Regions from separate parts of the Oceanobacillus sp. B139/18 genome, predicted to be linked through region 4. Evidence: riboswitches for the same ligand, from Rfam matches in the RefSeq annotation. Region 4 holds a riboswitch; each other region holds the start of a gene.
The links. Region 4 has a riboswitch for S-adenosylmethionine ahead of ACZSMY_RS05595 (carboxymuconolactone decarboxylase family protein). Riboswitches for the same ligand answer to the same signal wherever they lie in the genome.
Positions count from the first base shown of each region.

Region 1: linked by a shared signal. The riboswitch ahead of ACZSMY_RS15470 (O-acetylhomoserine aminocarboxypropyltransferase/cysteine synthase family protein) and the one ahead of ACZSMY_RS05595 (carboxymuconolactone decarboxylase family protein) in region 4 are both predicted to bind S-adenosylmethionine.
Region 2: linked by a shared signal. The riboswitch ahead of ACZSMY_RS22730 (methionine ABC transporter ATP-binding protein) and the one ahead of ACZSMY_RS05595 (carboxymuconolactone decarboxylase family protein) in region 4 are both predicted to bind S-adenosylmethionine.
Region 3: linked by a shared signal. The riboswitch ahead of metK (methionine adenosyltransferase) and the one ahead of ACZSMY_RS05595 (carboxymuconolactone decarboxylase family protein) in region 4 are both predicted to bind S-adenosylmethionine.

Region 1 is NZ_JBVFXI010000005.1:107,736-112,557, forward strand. Features, by position in the region: gene cls (cardiolipin synthase) at 1-80, opposite strand, end outside; gene megL (methionine gamma-lyase) at 267-1,445, opposite strand; gene rarD (EamA family transporter RarD) at 1,695-2,606, shown strand; SAM riboswitch class I at 2,803-2,901, shown strand; gene ACZSMY_RS15470 (O-acetylhomoserine aminocarboxypropyltransferase/cysteine synthase family protein) at 2,995-4,653, shown strand.
Region 2 is NZ_JBVFXI010000016.1:2,995-7,816, forward strand. Features, by position in the region: gene brnQ (branched-chain amino acid transport system II carrier protein) at 1-1,070, opposite strand, end outside; gene ACZSMY_RS22725 (aminotransferase class I/II-fold pyridoxal phosphate-dependent enzyme) at 1,328-2,497, shown strand; SAM riboswitch class I at 2,559-2,654, shown strand; gene ACZSMY_RS22730 (methionine ABC transporter ATP-binding protein) at 2,797-3,816, shown strand; gene ACZSMY_RS22735 (methionine ABC transporter permease) at 3,812-4,480, shown strand; gene ACZSMY_RS22740 (alpha-hydroxy-acid oxidizing protein) at 4,495-4,822, shown strand, end outside.
Region 3 is NZ_JBVFXI010000003.1:6,008-10,829, reverse strand. Features, by position in the region: gene ACZSMY_RS10485 (ABC transporter substrate-binding protein) at 1-661, opposite strand, end outside; gene pckA (phosphoenolpyruvate carboxykinase (ATP)) at 861-2,447, opposite strand; SAM riboswitch class I at 2,631-2,736, shown strand; gene metK (methionine adenosyltransferase) at 2,905-4,104, shown strand; gene ACZSMY_RS10470 (gamma carbonic anhydrase) at 4,159-4,686, opposite strand.
Region 4 is NZ_JBVFXI010000001.1:1,142,238-1,147,059, forward strand. Features, by position in the region: gene ACZSMY_RS05590 (LLM class flavin-dependent oxidoreductase) at 1-1,287, opposite strand, end outside; gene ACZSMY_RS05595 (carboxymuconolactone decarboxylase family protein) at 1,421-2,089, opposite strand; SAM riboswitch class I at 2,477-2,587, opposite strand; gene ACZSMY_RS05600 (acyl-CoA carboxylase subunit beta) at 2,927-4,456, opposite strand; gene ACZSMY_RS05605 (enoyl-CoA hydratase) at 4,479-4,822, opposite strand, start outside.

The DNA of each region.
Region 1 (4,822 bases), on a different contig from region 4:
CTTTCCAGAAAAATAATGGATATAGCTAACGCAATATTTATAACAAAAATTAATCCAATTATGATTGAGTAAACGCCCATATATCCTGCTCCCATCACTTCTTTTCCAATAAAAAAGGGAATTCTGCTCTTATCATAGCACAAAACGAAACTTCATTCAGCGTGAAAGGGTTAATGAAGTTTCGTTTTACCCATAGCTTGCGTATCTGCTATTTCTTCTATATAAAACGTTCTTTTTCCGGCAAATAACTGAATCCCCTATTTTAATTATGTCAGCGCCTGCTCCAAGTCCTCCCAAATATCCTGCCATGCCTCTATTCCGACAGATAACCGAATCAGAGCGTCTGTTATTCCCATTTTCCGGCGTTGTTCATCAGGAATCACAGCATGTGTCATGGTTGCCGGATGCTGAATCAATGTTTCTGTATCTCCAAGACTGACAGCGATGTTTATAAATTGAAGTTTATTCAGAAAAGTCTGCGCTTCTTTCTTTCCGCCGTCTATCTCAAAAGATAAGGTGCCTCCGCCAGATTTCATTTGTTTTTTCATAATTGAATAGCCTTCCGCATCCGGATCACCCGGATAAAATACATGCTTAATCTTTGGATGCTGCTTTAGTTTTTCTGTAATTTGCAGGGCATTATCCGAATGTTTATCCATTCGGAGCGGCAATGTCTTCATTCCGCGAACAACCAGCCAGGCATCAAACGGCGAAAGCACACCGCCAATATCCTTTTGCGTCGTTGCTGCGATTTGCTCCATTAATTCGTTATTTCCTGCGGCGATGCCCGCAATCACATCACCATGACCGCTTAAATATTTTGTCGCGCTATGCACTACCACATCTGCCCCCAATTCCAACGGACGCTGCAGGTACGGTGTAGAAAATGTATTATCCACCACAACTAAAATATTATGCCGCTTAGCAATATCAATCACTAATTTCAAATCAATTACTTCCATTGTCGGGTTAATCGGCGTCTCAATATAAAATACCTTTGTTTCTGGCCTGATTTTTCCCTCTATACTTTCCGCATCTGTCATAGCTATATAATCTGTCTGGATATTATATTTTTTATCCATCATCGACAACAGTCCAAAGGTACAGCCGTATAGTCCGGACGAGCAAATAATATGGTCATTTGCTTTGGTGAGTGCAATCAAAACGGCAGATATGGCAGCCATCCCCGAGGCAAATGCCAGTCCTTTTTCAGCCTTTTCCAATGCGGCCAGCTTTTGTTCCAGTATTTGCACGGTCGGATTACTGACACGCGTATAGACATGTCCTTCTTCCTCTCCGGCAAAACGTGCCTCCCCCTGCTCCGCTGTGTCAAAGGTAAATGTAGATGTTTGAAAAATGGGCGGTGTTAAACTGCCAAGCAGCTCTTTGGAATCGTACCCTTCGTGAATCATTGCTGTTTCCATATGTTTAAACTTTTTGCTCATTTATATTCTCCCCGATCCTGATAAAGGTAATAATTCAGATAAGTCTCTCTCTTTATGATAAAGTATTCCTGTGCTGTTGGAAATGTTTCCGGCTCAAAAAAATATCTAATATTTCGTACAAAGAAAACAAAGCTCCCGCTCCATGAAGCTTCGTTTTACGGAATACATTATTTAAAAGTTATTGCTTCCTGCCTCATAAAGTTTTAATATTGGTTTTAGTTTAATTTTTTCAGAAGGCAGGAATGGATAATGGAGGATAAATCTTTACAACAGGGAGCGGTTATTACCTTTGCTGCTTATTTATTATGGGGAATCTTTCCAATCTATTGGAAGTTTCTTGAACATGTTCCAGCTGGCGAAGTACTAGCCCACCGGATTGTCTGGAGCTTAATTTTCATGATTTTTTTAGTACTGGTGACAGGTAATTGGCGTGAACTGATTGAAACGGTCCACGAGCTGAAAAAAGATAAAAAGAAAACCATCGCTATCATTACAGCTTCCATCGTTATATCTATTAACTGGTTTCTATTTATTTTTTCGGTTCAGCATGGACATGTGCTGCAGGCCAGCTTAGGGTACTATATCAATCCTTTGATCAGCATTTTATTAGCGGTATTTGTATTGAAAGAAAAGACAACGAAAGGACAGGTCTTATCGTTCATCCTTGCCGGTATCGGCGTACTTTATTTAACACTGAGCTATGGTGTGTTCCCTTGGATTTCGCTGTTATTGGCCATCACCTTTGGCTTTTATGGATTGATTAAAAAAACACTCCATCTGCATGCAATGTATGGACTTACTATTGAAACACTTGTAGTGGCTCCGATTGCTCTATTGTATTTACTATTTGTTCCGTCAGAAGGATCTTTTACTTTTTCTCCTTTGTTTACATCGGACAATCTTTTACTTATAGGCGCGGGGGGTGTTACAGCAATACCTTTACTGCTGTTTGCTGCAGGGGCCAAACGGATTCCATTGGCAATGGTTGGCTTTTTACAATATGTGGCACCGACAATTATGTTCTTTCTGGGGGTATTTCTATATAATGAAACCTTTACGGTACATCATATGATTACCTTTGCTTTGATTTGGGCTGCACTTATTATCTATATGGCCAGTATTTACCGGGATGCACCGCGGAGAAAAAGAAGAAAGGCATAGTTTTCAGCCAGTAACGGCCCGGTTCGTCCAAAGGCCTTTAGGTCATACTTTTGTGATAATTCCTTCAGTAAGGATGAAAGAAATCCCCGCTGAAGGAAGATTCACTTTATTTCATCTATTAATCCCTAGTAAAACACTTGACTTTTAACCTGTAAAACTATATACTCGCAAGTAATTTCAAAATATTTAGCAGAATCTCTTATGAAGAGCGGCGGAGGGAATAGGCCCTGTGAAGCCCGGCAACTTGAACATTCAGGTGCTCCATCCTACAGATATATCATCTGAAAGATAAGAGAGGGTTCTAAGTCAGTTATCAGAGCTCTCTTCATTATAGAAGAGAGCTTTTTTCAGGTAAAAGAGTGTTTTCAATAAAAAGGGAGGAAATACAATGTCAAACTATCCAGTACAGCAAGACGAAACGATTTTGTTACACGGGGGGCAGGTTCCAGACCCGACAACCGGAGCACGTGCTGTTCCAATCTATCAAACAACCTCTTATGTTTTTCGTGATACAGAGCATGCACAAAACTTATTTGGATTAGCAGAGCCAGGTAATATCTATACTCGAATTATGAATCCGACGGTAGATACATTTGAGCAGCGGATTGCACAATTAGAAGACGGAGTCGGTGCTTTAGGTCTAGCTTCCGGGATGGCAGCTATTACGATGGCGATTTTAAATATCACCCGTGCCGGTGATGAGATTATCGCGGACAGCAATCTATATGGCGGGACGTATAACTTATTTGCCAACACGCTCCCCCGTTATGGAATCAATGTAAAATTTGTAGATGGAACTGACCCGGATGCTATTGAGGCTGCAATTACAGATAAAACAAAAGCAATTTTTGGAGAAATCATCACTAATCCAAGTTTATATGTTTTTGATGTCGAAACGGTGGCTGATATTGCTCATAATCATCGCATTCCTTTAATTATTGATAATACATTTGCCCCTTATTTTGCCAAGCCGTTAACCTGGGGTGCGGATATTGTGGTTCACTCCGCCACGAAATGGATTGGCGGACATGGCACAACCATCGGCGGTGTCGTTGTCGACAGCGGCAGATTTGATTGGAATAATGATAAATTCCCTGATTTTATCGAGCCGGATGAGAGCTATAATGGCTTAAAATATGCGGATTTAGGTCCTGCTGCATTCATTACCAAGCTGCGCGTCCAATTATTACGTGACATCGGACCTGCGCTTAGTCCGCAAAATGCCTTTTTATTACTGCAAGGCCTGGAAACTTTACACTTACGCATCAGGAAGCATAGCGAAAATGCAGAAAAAATAGCAGCTTACCTGGAAAATCACCCTGCTGTAGAATGGATCAACTACCCGGGGCTGGAATCACATCCCTCCCATCAGCTTGCTAAAAAATACTTAAAGGGCGGTTTTGGGTCAGTTATTACATTTGGTATTGAAGGCGGACGAGAAGCAGGCCGTACTCTAATCGATAATGTGCAGCTCTGGTCTCATGTCGCCAATGTGGGGGATGCCAAATCGCTTATTATCCACCCTGCTTCTACAACCCATCAGCAATTGACAGATGAGGACTTGGCAAAAAGCGGTACAACGGAAGAATTGGTCCGTTTATCCATTGGTTTAGAGTCATTTGACGATATTGTAGCTGACTTGGATCAAGCCATTGATAAAGCAACAGGAAAATCACAGGGCAATCAAAAATCAGCCGAGGAAATAGCAGTGCAAAATTTACTTCAATCCCCATTTGACCGCAGCGAAGGTGTCCGCAAAAAGCGGATTATTACTGTCGGCATCGCGGACGAAGAAATTGTTCCTCTCTATAAATTAGGCTATGAGGTAATTCCTGCGGCAGATATCGATGAAGTGACAACAGATATATTAACAGGAGCTGATGCAATATGGCTGCAGGAAGGTAAACAGACACCAGAAGAAAACGCAGCTTATCAGGGCACGATTTTATTCACAGCTTCTGCTCCTGAAGTATCATCTGAAGTGTTTATTCTTTCGACCGTTCAGCCGGCGCAATTTGCTCTTGAATTACGCAGCTCCGGACGTTAAATACAAAAATAACATCCTTCCCCGCCTTTCTTTTATAGAACATTTCCATGTTTTATTGTTAAGAAAGGCGGGTAATTTTATCATGGAGAAAAACAACACTCCCACTGATTGATGTTTCGTTTTATGTTATACTATAATGTGGTTACGTCTTCTAGCTTAAAAATTAGAA
Region 2 (4,822 bases), on a different contig from region 4:
ACCATTGCCAGCGGATATAAGAACATAAGTACCGGCGTAGAAAAAGCAATAATATTTTCTAAACCAAAGTTAGCTATGACAAAAGTTAAAATGGAAAAGAAGAATACCCATGGCTTATAAGCAATCGCCGGAAACAAGGTATGGAAATACTCTGCATTTGCTGTAATCAGACCAATAGCAGTGGTCAAACAAGCTAATATAATAATAGCAGCCAGCAAAATCGTTCCAAATGTACCGAAGTAATACGCTGCAGCACCGCTTAACACAGGCCCTCCATTTTCCAATACACCTAATTCTGTCACACTTGTTGCACCCAGGTAAGAGATTCCTACATAGATGATAACCAGCAGTGCTGTCGAAGTTAAGCCTATCTTCGTCACCGCAGAGAGAATTTGATTATTATCTGTAATTCCAAACCCTTTGATAACATTAATAATAATAATCCCAAATACCAGTGCTGCCAAAGCATCCATCGTATTATAACCTTCTAAAAATCCGATAAAAAAGGCGGAAGTCTGGTATGCTTCCTCTGGAGCCTGAATCGTCCCCATCGGATTAAAGAGGGCAACTGCCAATAAAACAAGCAGTAAAACAACCAACACTGGCGCTAAAAATTTCCCAATATTATCAACAATTTTAGATGGAAATAACGAGACAAGCAGGGCAATTAAGAAAAAGACTCCGGTAAAAATCAAGAGAACCGTTGATTGAGATCCTTCGCTTACATATGGACCAATACCAACCTCATAAGCCACTGTTCCTGTTCTTGGAGCTGCAAAGAATGGTCCGATTGTTAAGTAAAGTAACGCCGTAAACCCAAGACCATAAACAGGATGGACACGGCTGGCAAGCTCCTGCAGATTATTTTTTCCAGAGAAGCCCATTGCCATAATACCCAGAAAAGGCAACCCTACTCCAGTGATTAAAAAGCCAATCGTAGCCGGGGTAATATTATCTCCTGATAATTGTCCGAGCTGTGCCGGGAAAATCAGGTTCCCCGCTCCAAAAAATAAAGCAAATAACATAAATGCAATTGCTAAATAATTTCCTATACGCAGTTTGGTATTCATTTTTATTCCTCCTACCTCCAAACCAAATAATTCTTGGAATTATCTAATTATTTAACATAATTTGACACGATTTCTATCTTACTACTTTCACATATGAAATGCAACGGAAAAAGGGATGAATAAGAGACACGGAAAAAATTCCCATCCTGCCTTGTTTTGCTGTTTTCTCATATTTTTTATAGACAATCGCACTGCAAACTTATACTATTAGATGTAATTATAAAATTCACAAACTAGTATAAAGAGGTCGATAGATGATGAAGTTATCCCGTCGTGTAGAAAAGCTTCCTGCTCAATTTTTTGCATCCCTTGCCGGCAAAGTCGCTGCAGCCCTGGAAGAAGGAAGAGATATTATCAATCTCGGACAAGGCAACCCGGATCAGCCGACACCGCCGCATATTATCCGTACACTTCAGGAAAGCGCCGAAAATCCGGCTGCCCATAAATATTCCCCTTTCCGCGGTACCGATGAATTAAAAGGGGCTGCAGCACAGTTTTATAAAAGAGAATATAATGTCGATTTAGATCCTGCTTCAGAAATTGCTATTTTGTTCGGAAGTAAAATTGGCTTGGTAGAACTCCCTTTAGCTGTTATGGATGAAGGCGAATTAATGCTCTTGCCAGACCCTGGATATCCAGATTATTTGTCCAGTGTTTCATTAGCAGACGTTACTTATGACACGTTTCCATTATTAGAGGAAAACAATTTTTTACCAGATTATGCTGCCCTGACGCCGGAACAAAAGAAACTTGCCAAGCTATTATATCTCAACTATCCAAACAACCCGACCGGAGGTGTCGCAACGAAAGAATTTTTTGAAGATACCGTTGCGTTAGCGAAGGAAAATGATATCGGTGTTGTTCATGATTTCGCTTATGGAGCCATCGGTTTCGACGGCTATCAGCCAATAAGCTTCCTACAGACAAAAGGAGCGAAAGATGTCGGCGTTGAGCTGTACACCCTTTCCAAAACCTATAATATGGCCGGCTGGCGAGTCGGTTTTGCTGCTGGCAACAAAGATATGATCGAAGCGATTAATATTCTGCAGGACCATTTATTTGTCAGTCTTTTCCCAGCTATTCAAAAGGCAGCTGCGGAAGCATTATTAGGGGACCAAAGCTGTGTCACCTCGCTTGTGGAACGCTATGAACAGCGCAGAGATGTTCTCATAGAAGAATGCAGACGTATCGGCTGGGAAGTCACTGCACCGAAAGGCTCTTTCTTTGCCTGGCTCCCTGTACCAGCGGCATTTACAAGTGAAACATTTGCTGATTATTTATTACAAGAGGCGGATGTAGCCGTTGCAGCCGGGAATGGTTTCGGAAAGAATGGAGAAGGTTATATACGCGTCGGATTACTCGTAGAAGAGGATCGTATTCGTGAAGCTATTCGACGTATTGAGAAACTGCAGCTGTTTCAAAAATAAATATTGACGAAACTTGTAAAATAAGATACTTTTAAAGAATACAATTCAATTGCTACCACACCTCTTATCCAGAGCAGCTGAGGGACTGGCCCGTTGAAGCTCGGCAACCTTAAAAAGGTGCTAATTCCAGCAAGACACCCGTCTTGAAAGATGAGAGCAGAAAATAAGATTACATTTTCGAGCCTCTCTTACCCTAGAGAGGCTCTTTTTTAGAAATTGTATCGATTCTGACAAGACAGCTGCAAACAATATTACCTATCAACTGCAGCATAATGATAGAAAGGCAGGAAAAACAGCAGATGATCAAATTAGAGAATGTCACAAAAGTTTTCCCCTCCAAAAAAGGAAAGGATGTTACTGCACTGGACGATGTGTCGATTTCTGTCAATAAAGGAGAAATCCATGGCGTAATCGGCTACAGCGGTGCAGGAAAAAGTACATTAATTCGCTGTGTCAATTTACTGGAGTCTCCTTCGAAAGGAAAGGTTTGGATTGATGGAACCGACTTAACGAAGCTGTCAAAAGAAAAGCTCCGGCAAACAAGACAAAAGGTCGGCATGATTTTTCAGCATTTTAATTTATTAAGGACTGCCAGTGTCTATGATAACATTGCGATTCCATTAAAATTACTCGGCGTACCGAAGGCAGAGGTTAAGGAAAGAGTCATGAAATACTTAGATATTGTCGATTTATCTGAGAAAAAAGATGCTTATCCTTCCCAGCTTTCCGGCGGTCAAAAGCAGCGTGTCGCTATTGCCAGGGCGCTGTCACAGGAGCCACAGGTCCTCCTGAGCGATGAGGCAACCAGCGCACTCGACCCAGAAACGACAAATTCCATTCTCGAACTATTATTAAAAATTAATGCAGAGCTTGGGATCACAATACTATTAATCACGCACGAAATGAACGTTATCCAAAAAATATGCGATTATGTCTATGTTATTGAAAACGGAAACCTCATTGAACAAGGTTCGACGATAGAACTATTTACAAAACCTAAACAGCCGACGACTAAAAAGTTCTTAAATACCATTTCACAACGAAAATTATCGGATCGTTTAATTGATGAATTGAATTTAGAAGGCAAAGTAATTCGTTTAACCTTCCTTGGTGAAAATACAGGTCAGCCGCTGTTGTCTAAGGTAACACAGCAATTTTATGTAGAGCCGAATATTCTGACTGCCAATATTATCGAATTAAAAAATGGCATTGTCGGCAACCTTGTCGTTCATTTGATTGGCAGTGAGCATCAAGTAGAACATTCTCTCTCCTTCTTAAAAGAACAAGGCGTAGAAGTAGAAGAATTGGGGGTGAATTAACATGCAGGCATTTATTGATCAATGGGGTTCAGAGTTTTATGATGCCATAATAGAAACTCTTCAAATGGTTTTAATCTCTTTGTTTTTCGCTGTTATTATCGGCGTTATTTTAGCTATTCTATTAGTTTTGACACGTCCGGGACAACCCTTGCAAAATAAGTTTGTTTATCAGTCTTTAAACCTGCTGATTAACGTCATCCGGTCCATTCCATTTATTATTCTTTTATTCTTTATGCTTCCTTTCACCAAATTGATTGTAGGTGTAACCATTGGTGTAAAAGGAGTTATTGTGCCGCTCGTTGTCAATGCAGCTCCTTATATCGCCAGACTGATTGAATCCTCCCTGTTAGAGGTCAACCAAGGTGTTATCGAAGCATATCGAGCGATGGGAGTAAAGACACATCAAATTATTTGGAATGTGATGCTGCGTGAAGCGAGACCAGCCATTGTTCTTGCATTAACCATCGCAACAATCAGCCTTATCGGGGCAACTGCTATGGCCGGATTAGTCGGCGCTGGAGGCCTGGGTGACTTAGCTTACCGATTTGGACACTTGCGTTATGAAACAGACGTCATGTACGTTACGGTTATTATGCTCGTTATTATCGTTCAAGGTCTTCAGTCTCTTGGAAACCGACTCGCCGAACGATTGAAAAAAGATTAATTGGAGGAAAAAATATGACAACCTCATCCAAGAAAAGCTCTTTCTTAGAGCATATAACCATACAAGATTCCTTTCCAATTGGCACTGCACAGCTTGAAGCTGCAGCAAAGCATGCCCTGCCGGCAGAAGTATTTGGCCACATCCGCTCTGGTGCCGGCGGGGAAGAAACGTTAAGAAAAAACAGAGAAGCCTTTGAGAAATATTCGATTATTCCCAGGTTTTTACGTAATGTCTCCGAAGTGGACACATCTATACGTATTTTAGGAAAAGAATATGCTTCCCCATTAATGGTCGCTCCGATAGGACATTTAAAAATGGTTCATGAAGAACCTGACTTTGCCA
Region 3 (4,822 bases), on a different contig from region 4:
TTGCCATGAAGACAGTGTACGGCACTTGCCCGGATTCTTCTCCGAAAGAGGCGACAATCTCACCCTGGCCATTCGCTTCAAAAATACTTGCGGTTGGTTCAAATAACTGCACATACTCATAATCGCCGCTGGCAAAAGCGCCTGGAATATTTGCAAAATCAATATTCTGAACTAAATTTAAATCTTCTTGAGGGTTGATATCATGCTGCTTCAAAACATACTCTCCAACCATCTGGGGCATTCCGCCGACACGCTGGCCGAGAAAATGGCTGTCGCGTAAATCCTCCCAATTAAATTCTTCATCTGCATCCTTGGCTACTAAAAATGTGCCGTCTGTCTGAGTCAGCTGGGCAAAGTTCACGGCGTAATCCCTGGAATCCTGAGCATAGACATAGATAGATGTTTCTGAGCCGACCAGCGCAATATCTGCGCTGTCAGATAACAGTGCTGTCATTGTCGTATCGCCGCCCCATGTTGTTTGCAAATCAACCTCCAGTCCTTCTTCTTCGAAAAAGCCTTTTTCTAAAGCAACATATTGCGGTGCATAAAAAATAGATCGTGTGACTTCTGCAAGGTCTATCTGGGTCATTTTATTTTGATTACAGGCACTAATGAGAAGCAGAGAACAAATCAATAGAATGAAACAAGCAAGCTTTCTCATTTTCTTCTTCCTTCCTTTCTCAAAAAACTGTTCTTGAATATCTTCTATAAATATATGTTTCGCGGGATGATTGTGTGAACGCCTAGAATTTGGAGATTTTGTGAGGTGAAAAGGAAAGAGCAGCAAGAAAAAAGAGTAAATCCAAATTGGAGTTTACCCTTTTAACGCGTGAATATGCTATTTTGGAGAAGCTGTTTGATTATACTGGACGATACAGCGGACCAGCCTGTTGAATTGTTTCGCTGACTTCCGTGAATTTCTCGAAATTCATATGAAATTTTCCAGCTAATTTTTTAGCTTCCAATTCATAACTTTCCTTATCCGCCCAAGCATTTTTAGGAACAAGCACTTCATCAGGAACACCTGGAATGGATTTTGGAATAGCCAATCCGAAAATTTCATCTGTTGTTGTTTCCGCGTCATTTAACTCGCCGATTAAAGCGGAATGCACCATCGCACGCGTGTAGGATAATTTCATTCTCGTTCCCACACCGAACATGCCGCCGGTCCAGCCAGTATTAATCAGAAATACATTTGCATCAAATTTATCAATTTTTTCTCCGAGCATTTCTGCATAGACAGATGGATTTAATGGTAAAAACGGAGATCCGAAGCATGCTGAGAATGTAGCTACAGGCTTAGTTACACCACGTTCTGTACCAGCCAGTTTGCTCGTGTATCCGCTTAAGAAATGATACATTGCCTGCTCTTTTGTCAATTTACTGATTGGCGGCAAAGTACCGGAAGCATCTGCGGTCAGGAAAATAATTGTATTTGGATGTCCAGCCACACTTGGCTCTAAGCTGTTATCAATATTTTCTAATGGATAAGCTGCCCGTGTATTTTCTGTTAACGAAGTATCATCATAATCCGGGACGCGTGTATCTTCATCCAAGGCGACATTTTCCAGAACAGATCCGTAGCGGATCGCATCAAAGATTTGCGGTTCTTTTTCTGCGGATAAATTAATGCATTTTGCATAGCAGCCGCCTTCAATATTAAAGACACCCTCGTCACTCCAGCCATGCTCATCATCACCGATTAATCTTCTGTCAATGTCAGCTGAAAGTGTGGTCTTTCCAGTTCCGGATAACCCGAAAAATAAAGCAACATCGCCTTCATCTCCAACGTTAGAGGAGCAATGCATGGACAGAACATTTTGCTCAGGGAGCAGGAAATTAGCTACAGAGAAGATAGATTTTTTTATCTCTCCAGCATATTCTGTTCCGCCGATAAGCACAATGCGCTGTTCAAAGGAAATGAGAACAAAAGCCTCGGAGTTTGTACCGTCAACTTCCGGGTCTGCTTTAAAACCGGGAGCGGAGATTACTGTAAAATCAGCTTCATGTAATTGCTCCATGTCTTTTTCAACAGGAATAAATAATTGTCTTGCGAATAAATTATGCCAAGCGTATTCATTGATTACCTGAATAGGCAGTTTGTATTTTTCATCCGCACCCGCATAAGCTTGCAGGTGAAAAATTTCCTCTTGGTTATCTAGATAGGCAATCACTTTGCCCAGCAGCTGATTAAAGACTTCCTCTTCAATAGGCTGATTAACATTTCCCCAGTCTACCTTATCCGCTGACAAAGCATCTTTTACAATAAATTTATCTTTTGGAGAACGTCCCGTGTATTTTCCAGTGGTGGCACGGACCGCGCCAGTAGATGTTAATTTTGCTTCATCACGATGAATAATTTTTTCAATAAGCTGGCCAACAGAATAGTTGCTGTAAATATTAGTTAAAGTGAGCTCCTCCAGTATACTTCTCCGCAATATTTTCATAAAGCAATTATTCACTCCTTAATTAATGGTTTAGAATTGATTTTATCTTGAAATATGTTTATTAGTATAACACATTAAATATAATAGTCCATACTAATTTATGAAAAATTATTTTTTCTGTCACAAATGATAATAAGGTTGACAGGAGAGGCTTGTTTCGTTAATCTAAATATTGAACGGATACTCTTATTTGGAGATGGTGGAGGGACAGTCCCGATGAAGCCCAGCAACCTCACTTGAAGTGAAAGGTGCTAACCTGATGCAAGGATCATTCCTTGAACAATAAGAGCGAAAGGCCAATAAGTTTTCCTTTCCTCATATATTTTGAAGGAGAGGTTTTTTTGTTTTTAGGAGACTTTTTAAATATCCTCTAAAAAATGAAACCACATTGGGTGGAATGATAAATTTATATTGAAATAGAGTTCCGTAACATTATTGGAGAAGGGGAGTTAGCCTTATGGCTGCAAATCGTCGTTTATTTACTTCTGAGTCAGTTACTGAAGGGCATCCGGATAAGATGTCTGACCAAATTTCAGACGCTATTCTGGATGAGATTCTCTCGAAGGATCCGAATGCCAGAGTAGCTTGTGAAACTACGGTTACAACTGGAATTGTTTTAGTTGCCGGAGAGATTTCTACAAGTACATATGTAGATATTCCTGCAATTGTACGTGAAACAGTACAAGGAATTGGCTATACACGGGCAAAATATGGTTTTGATTCAGAAACATGTGCTGTATTGACTGCTATTGATGAGCAGTCTCCTGATATTGCCGGCGGTGTGGATGTTGCGCTGGAAGCAAGACAAGGACAAGAAAGCGAAGAAGAAATCGAGGCAATTGGTGCCGGTGACCAGGGATTAATGTTTGGTTATGCATGTAATGAAACTGAAGAGCTGATGCCTTTACCAATTTCTTTAGCACACCGTTTATCCAAAAGATTAGCAGATGTCCGGAAGGAAGAGATTATCGGCTATCTGCGTCCAGACGGGAAAACACAGGTAACCGTTGAATACGGTGAAGATAACCAGCCGCTGCGTGTAGATACGGTTGTCATTTCCGCGCAGCATCATCCGGATATTACGAATGAACAAATCGAAGCGGATATTATTAAACATGTTGTCGAAGCTGTTGTACCCGGTGAATTACTGGATGAAAAAACAAAGTACTATATTAACCCGACCGGGCGCTTTGTTTTAGGCGGTCCGCAAGGCGATGTCGGCTTGACCGGAAGAAAGATTATTGTAGACACTTATGGAGGCTATGCCAGACATGGCGGCGGCGCTTTTAGCGGTAAAGATGCAACGAAAGTGGATCGTTCTGCTGCATACGCGGCCCGTTATGTTGCTAAAAATATTGTTGCTGCAGGTCTTGCTGATTCTTGTGAGGTTCAGCTGGCTTATGCGATTGGCGTTGCACAGCCCGTTTCTATCTCAATCAATACGTTCGGTACAGGGGAAGTCAGTGAAGAGAGATTAGTGGAAGCAGTCCGGGAGCTTTTTGATTTGCGTCCGGCAGGTATTATCCGCATGCTTGATTTAAGAAGGCCAATCTTTAAAAACACAGCTGCTTACGGCCATTTCGGACGTACAGATATTACATTCCCATGGGAAAAAACAGATAAAGTCGAAGAATTAAAAGCGTTGACTGCAAAATAAAAAAACGTCAGGTGTTTGAAGATGCCTGACGTTTTTCTTTGGAATAGGATGGTTTTACTCATTTCCGCCCATGTTTGTTTCTTTTAAATAATATTGTCCTTTTTCCACATAGGATTTACGGATGCGGTCCATTTCTTGATAGTCTTTATCGGTTAATTCACGAACCACTTTAGCCGGCCTACCCATAGCTAATGTGCGGGGCGGTATTTTTTTGCCCGGCGGCACCAGACTTCCTGCGCCGACAAAAGCATGCTCCCCGATCTCTGCGCCATCTAAAATAATGGACCCCATGCCAATCAGCGCATGATGGCGTATAATTGCTGAATGCAAGGTGACTTGGTGTCCAACAGTGACATCATCTTCAAGAATTAACGGCATATCAGGACTTTGATGCAGCATAGAGAGATCCTGGACATTGGTACGCTTACCTATTTTTGTCGGTGCTACATCACCGCGAATCACCGTATGAAACCAAATACTTGCTTCTTCTTCAATCGTCACGTCTCCGTTGATTACTGCATTTTTGGCAATGAATGCGGCAGAATCAATAGACGGGGTTATTCCTTTATATGATTCAATCATTTGTATTCCTCCAACTCAGTCATATTGATTAAAGTATATCAAAGGAAATATTATCTGGAAAGGCAGTTCTAAATGAGTTGATTTTAGTACTGAATGAAGGAGAAAGACTTGTTATTCCTATCGTAATCTCCTAATT
Region 4 (4,822 bases):
CGTCTTCCCTTCATATTCAGTCCGGTAAATGCCGCGTTTTTGCAATTCAGGAACAACTAAATCCACAAATTCCCGAAATGTATCCGGAGAATAGGTCTGCGCGATATTGAAACCATCCACGTCACCTTCAAATGCCCATTCTTCCATTCGATCTGCAATTTGTTCAGGTGTTCCGATAAATTTCACCGTACCATTGCCGAGTCCATGATTTTTAACAGCTTCCCGCAGTGTCCATTTCTTATTAGGATCTTTTGTATACATATCCAGATTTCCCTGTACTGCTTCTGTCTGTATATCTTCAATATACTGATCCGGATTATATTTTGAAAAATCGATTCCTGTATGGCCGGAAAGGAGAGACGCAGTTCCTTCGTAGCTGACGTGGTCTGTTAAATCTTCATACTTTGCCAGCGCTTCTTCTTCCGTTGACCCAATGATTGGCAAAATCATAGGAAAAACAAATATATCTTGCCGATTTCTGCCCTGTTCCTCTGTTCGTTTCCGAATATCTGCAACATAGGCCTTTAACGCATCCAAGGAATGATTTTTAGTAAAAACCGCCTCTGCATGTTTCGCTGCAAAATCTCTTCCTTTTGGTGAAGCTCCTGCTTGGAATAAAACAGGCGTACGCTGCGGAGAAGGTTCAACCAAATGCGGACCAGGTACATTGAAAAATTCACCTTCATGATTAATCAAACGAACCTTATCCGGCTGTGCAAATGTATCCTTTGCGCCATCATGAACAACAGCATTGTCATCCCAGCTGTGTTCCCAAAGTTTATAAACGACTTCGAGAAATTCATCTGCACGGTCATAGCGCTGTTCCTTAGGAAGACGGCTGGAAAGGCCAAGATTGACTGCCTCGCTTTCTAAATAAGAAGTCACCACATTCCAGGCAACTCTTCCATTCGTTAAATGATCCAGTGTAGATAGCTGCCTTGCGAGTGCGTATGGTTGTGCATATGTAGCAGAAATTGTTGGCGCAAAGCCGAGATTTTCAGTGACAGCCGCCATAGCAGAAATCGGAATCAATGGATCATGAGCCGGAAGCTGTACAGCATGCCGGACAGCTGCTTCATGACTATTTTCATATACACTGTAGGTTCCAAGCACATCAGCAATAAACATGGCATCAAATTTACCGCGTTCCAGGATTTTTGCTGTTTCTATCCAATATGACAGGTCATTATGTTTTGTCCCCTCGTCCTTTTCATGCTTCCATAATCCTGTCGAGTGAGGGGAAGGTGAATTTTGAATAAATCCATTCAGGTGAATTTGTTTTGTCATCGTTTCGATAAGCTCCTTTTCTCATAAATTTTCATCTTGACCGCTTCACCAAAATCTATAATTGACTATCTCTCATTTGATGCAGTCAGCCATTGATTTTGGTATCGGCCCTTACTTCTGAATTGCTGATTACTTAAGATTCATCGAAAGCATTTAAGGCATTCACACTATGTGCCACTGCGGACCCGGCTTTTAAAGCTGCTGCCACAAAAATCGCTTCTGATATTTCCTCTAGGCTGGATCCTGTTTTTTTGGCGTTTTTCGTATGCAGATCAATGCAATACGGGCAGCCTGTGGTATGTGCTGATGCCACCGCGATAAGCTCTTTCTCCTTTTCGGTCAATTTGCCTGCTTTGATAGATTTATGATCAAAAGCAGCAAATGCCTTGAATGTATCCGCATCAATGTCACCAAATTCGGTTAATCTATTAAAATAGGATGCTTTGTACAGCTCGTCTTTTTCCTCTTCATCAAACGCATTTAGCGCATTCACACCATGAGCAACCGCTGAACCAGCCTTTAGAGCTGTTGCAACAAAAATGGCCTCTGTTACTTCCTCTTTATCAGCGTTATTTTTTTTAGCATTCCCCACATGTAAATCAATGCAGTACGGGCACCCCGTAATGTGCGCTACGGCTACCGCAATTAATTCCTTTAATTTAACTGATAATTCACCCTCAGCTAATGCTTTATCGTTAAAAGCAAAAAAAGTTTGAAACGCTTCCGGTGCATATTCTTTTAATTCTGTTATCCGGTTAAAATAAGATTTTTGATATAAACTATCTGTTTTAGTCAATGAAATCTCTCCTCATACATTTAAAATTTTGGTTTGTCATACAGTGAAACTTCAATTAGTGAAGGTTTTTCGACGCACAACTCTTTATAATAGGACGGTTAATCGCAAAAGCTCTTCGATGGGACGAGTAATCGCAGTCCCAGTCCCAGTTTCAGTCCTAGGACATCGTGAACCTGGTCTGTTTCCTTTGCCCACTGATTTGTGCTGCGATAAAATCATACAAATTGTAAATCCATCTCGTTAATTTTCTTACAGCCACCATAATAATTAAACTTTACCTATCTAATTACTCGGTTTTAAGCCATGCTTGCCCCTTTGAAATTATTCCCTCCCTACCCTTGTTTAAAAATGAAAAAACCCCTTTTCCAGGAGAAGAGGGTTTCTTTACACACTGCCTTATCTCTCAAGTGAAAACTTGCTGGAATTAGCACCATTTTACTGCGTTTCCAGTAATGGTTGCTGCGGGATTATAGGACCAGTTCCTCCCCCGGCTCTTGATAAGGAATTACATTATTTAGTTTTTTAAGATTTCTTCATATGTTATCGAATTCTAAAAAATATGTCAAGTGGAAATTTTAATTTAATGAAGCGTTTCTTGATCAAAATCTATTGATAATATTAGCAGATATCTTTTTGCTGTAAGCGGCGACTGGTTGTTTTATCACATGTAATTATATTTTCCTGCTATAGAGTACGATGCTAAATCGATTGAGCAGCTTTTTTCATCGTGTCCTTAAAATTCATCATTTAGTTTACATAATACAATTATGGTGAATTAATGTTTTTTTGTTTTCAGTAAAAACGCTTAGACCACATTCTAGCCTAAGCGTTTCCATTATTTGTTTACACTGGGTAAACCCCATGTTTTCTCTCGGTAAATTGCTTTTTCTTATTCTGATAAATGGTGAAACGTCTTGTCAGCTCGTTCCGAAGATGATCTGGATCAATGATATCATCAATAATCATTTCGGAAGCTAAGCGGTAAATATCAATGTTCTCTTTATAGGCGGCCTGCTTTTCTGCGATATATGCCTCCCTTTCTTCTTCTGGAAGCTGAGCGATTTTATTTGCTTCTACTGCATTCACTGCTGCTTCCGGTCCCATAACAGCAATCTGTGCATTTGGAAAGGCTAAACAGCAATCCGGATCGAAAGCCGGCCCTGACATCGCGTATAGACCAGCTCCATAAGCCTTTCGGACAATAACAGAAATTTTAGGTACCGTTACCTCACTCATTGCAAACAGCATTTTGGCTCCATGGCGAATAATTCCCTGCTTCTCCACTCTTGTTCCAATCATAAATCCTGGTACATCCGTTAAGAACAGCAGCGGAATTTCAAACGCATCACATAATTGGATAAATTTTGTTGCTTTATCTGCTGAATCCGTAAAAAGAACGCCTCCTTTTACACGTGGCTGATTAGCAATGATTCCTATACTTTGACCGTTGATACGGGCCAGCCCAGTAATTAATTCTGGAGCAAACCGCTTTTTTATTTCACAAAAACTGCCTTCATCAATTGTACGGTCAATCAGTTCATACATATCAAAAGCAGCATTTTGATTTTCTGGAATAATTTCGCTGATTGGCTTATCAAAGCTTTTTGGTTCTACAGATGCTGCTTTTTTTGGCTTCTCACGAAAATTAGCAGGAAAATACGTTAAGTACTTCTGTGCAAATTGAATCGCTTCTTCTTCGGTATCTACTAAAACATCGCCTACTCCTGAGGTTGTACAGTGCATCTTTGCTCCGCCCATTTCCTCTAAAGAAACCTTTTCGCCAATGACCTTTTCAGCCATTCGCGGTGAACCTAAATACATCGATGCGTTCCCATCAACCATGACAACAATATCACAAAAGGCCGGAATATAGGCACCGCCGGCAGCGGATGGACCAAACAATAAGCAGATTTGCGGCACTCTTCCTGACAGCTTAATTTGATTATAGAAAATACGTCCCGCTCCTCTTCTTCCCGGGAACATATCTATTTGATCTGTAATTCGGGCACCGGCAGAGTCTACCAGATAAACCATGGGCACCTCCAGCCTCTCAGCCGTCTCTTGAATACGTAAAATTTTCTCCACCGTCCGCTGTCCCCAGCTTCCTGCTTTGACGGTCGAATCATTTGCCATCGCACAAACTGTCTGACCGTTTATTTTTCCTGTTACTGTAACCACGCCGTCTGCCGGCAGGTCTTCATCCATCGCATTGGCAAATAAACCATCCTCAAGTGTCTCATGAGAATCAAAAAGAAGCTGGATTCTTTCTCTAGCAAAAAGCTTGCCCTTTTCAGCATTGCTGTCGTGATACTTTTGTTTTCCTCCCTTTTTTATTTTTTCTATACGCTCCTTAAGTTCTTGATTCACAGGCATATAAGCATTCTCCTTTCCGGCTTTAACTTCCATGGTAATCAGGCTTTCTTTTCTCTTGAAATGCAAGCAATCCTTCTTTTCTGTCCTTTGTCGGTATTAGTTTTACATAAGCTGCATGTTCCAATTGAACCGCTTCATCTATCGAAAGATCCATTCCTTGATTAATCGCTTGTTTAGCCTGCTTCATAGCAATCGGTCCATTTTGGCTTATTTTCCGGGCAATACTTATTGCTTCGTCTTGTAAAAAAGAAGTGGCGACTGACCGCTCAATCAGTCCAATGGCTAATGCATCCTCTGCTGAAATTGTTTTGGCAGTATAAATAAGCAGTTTCGCCTGGCCGATTCCAATTAATCTTGGCAAACGCT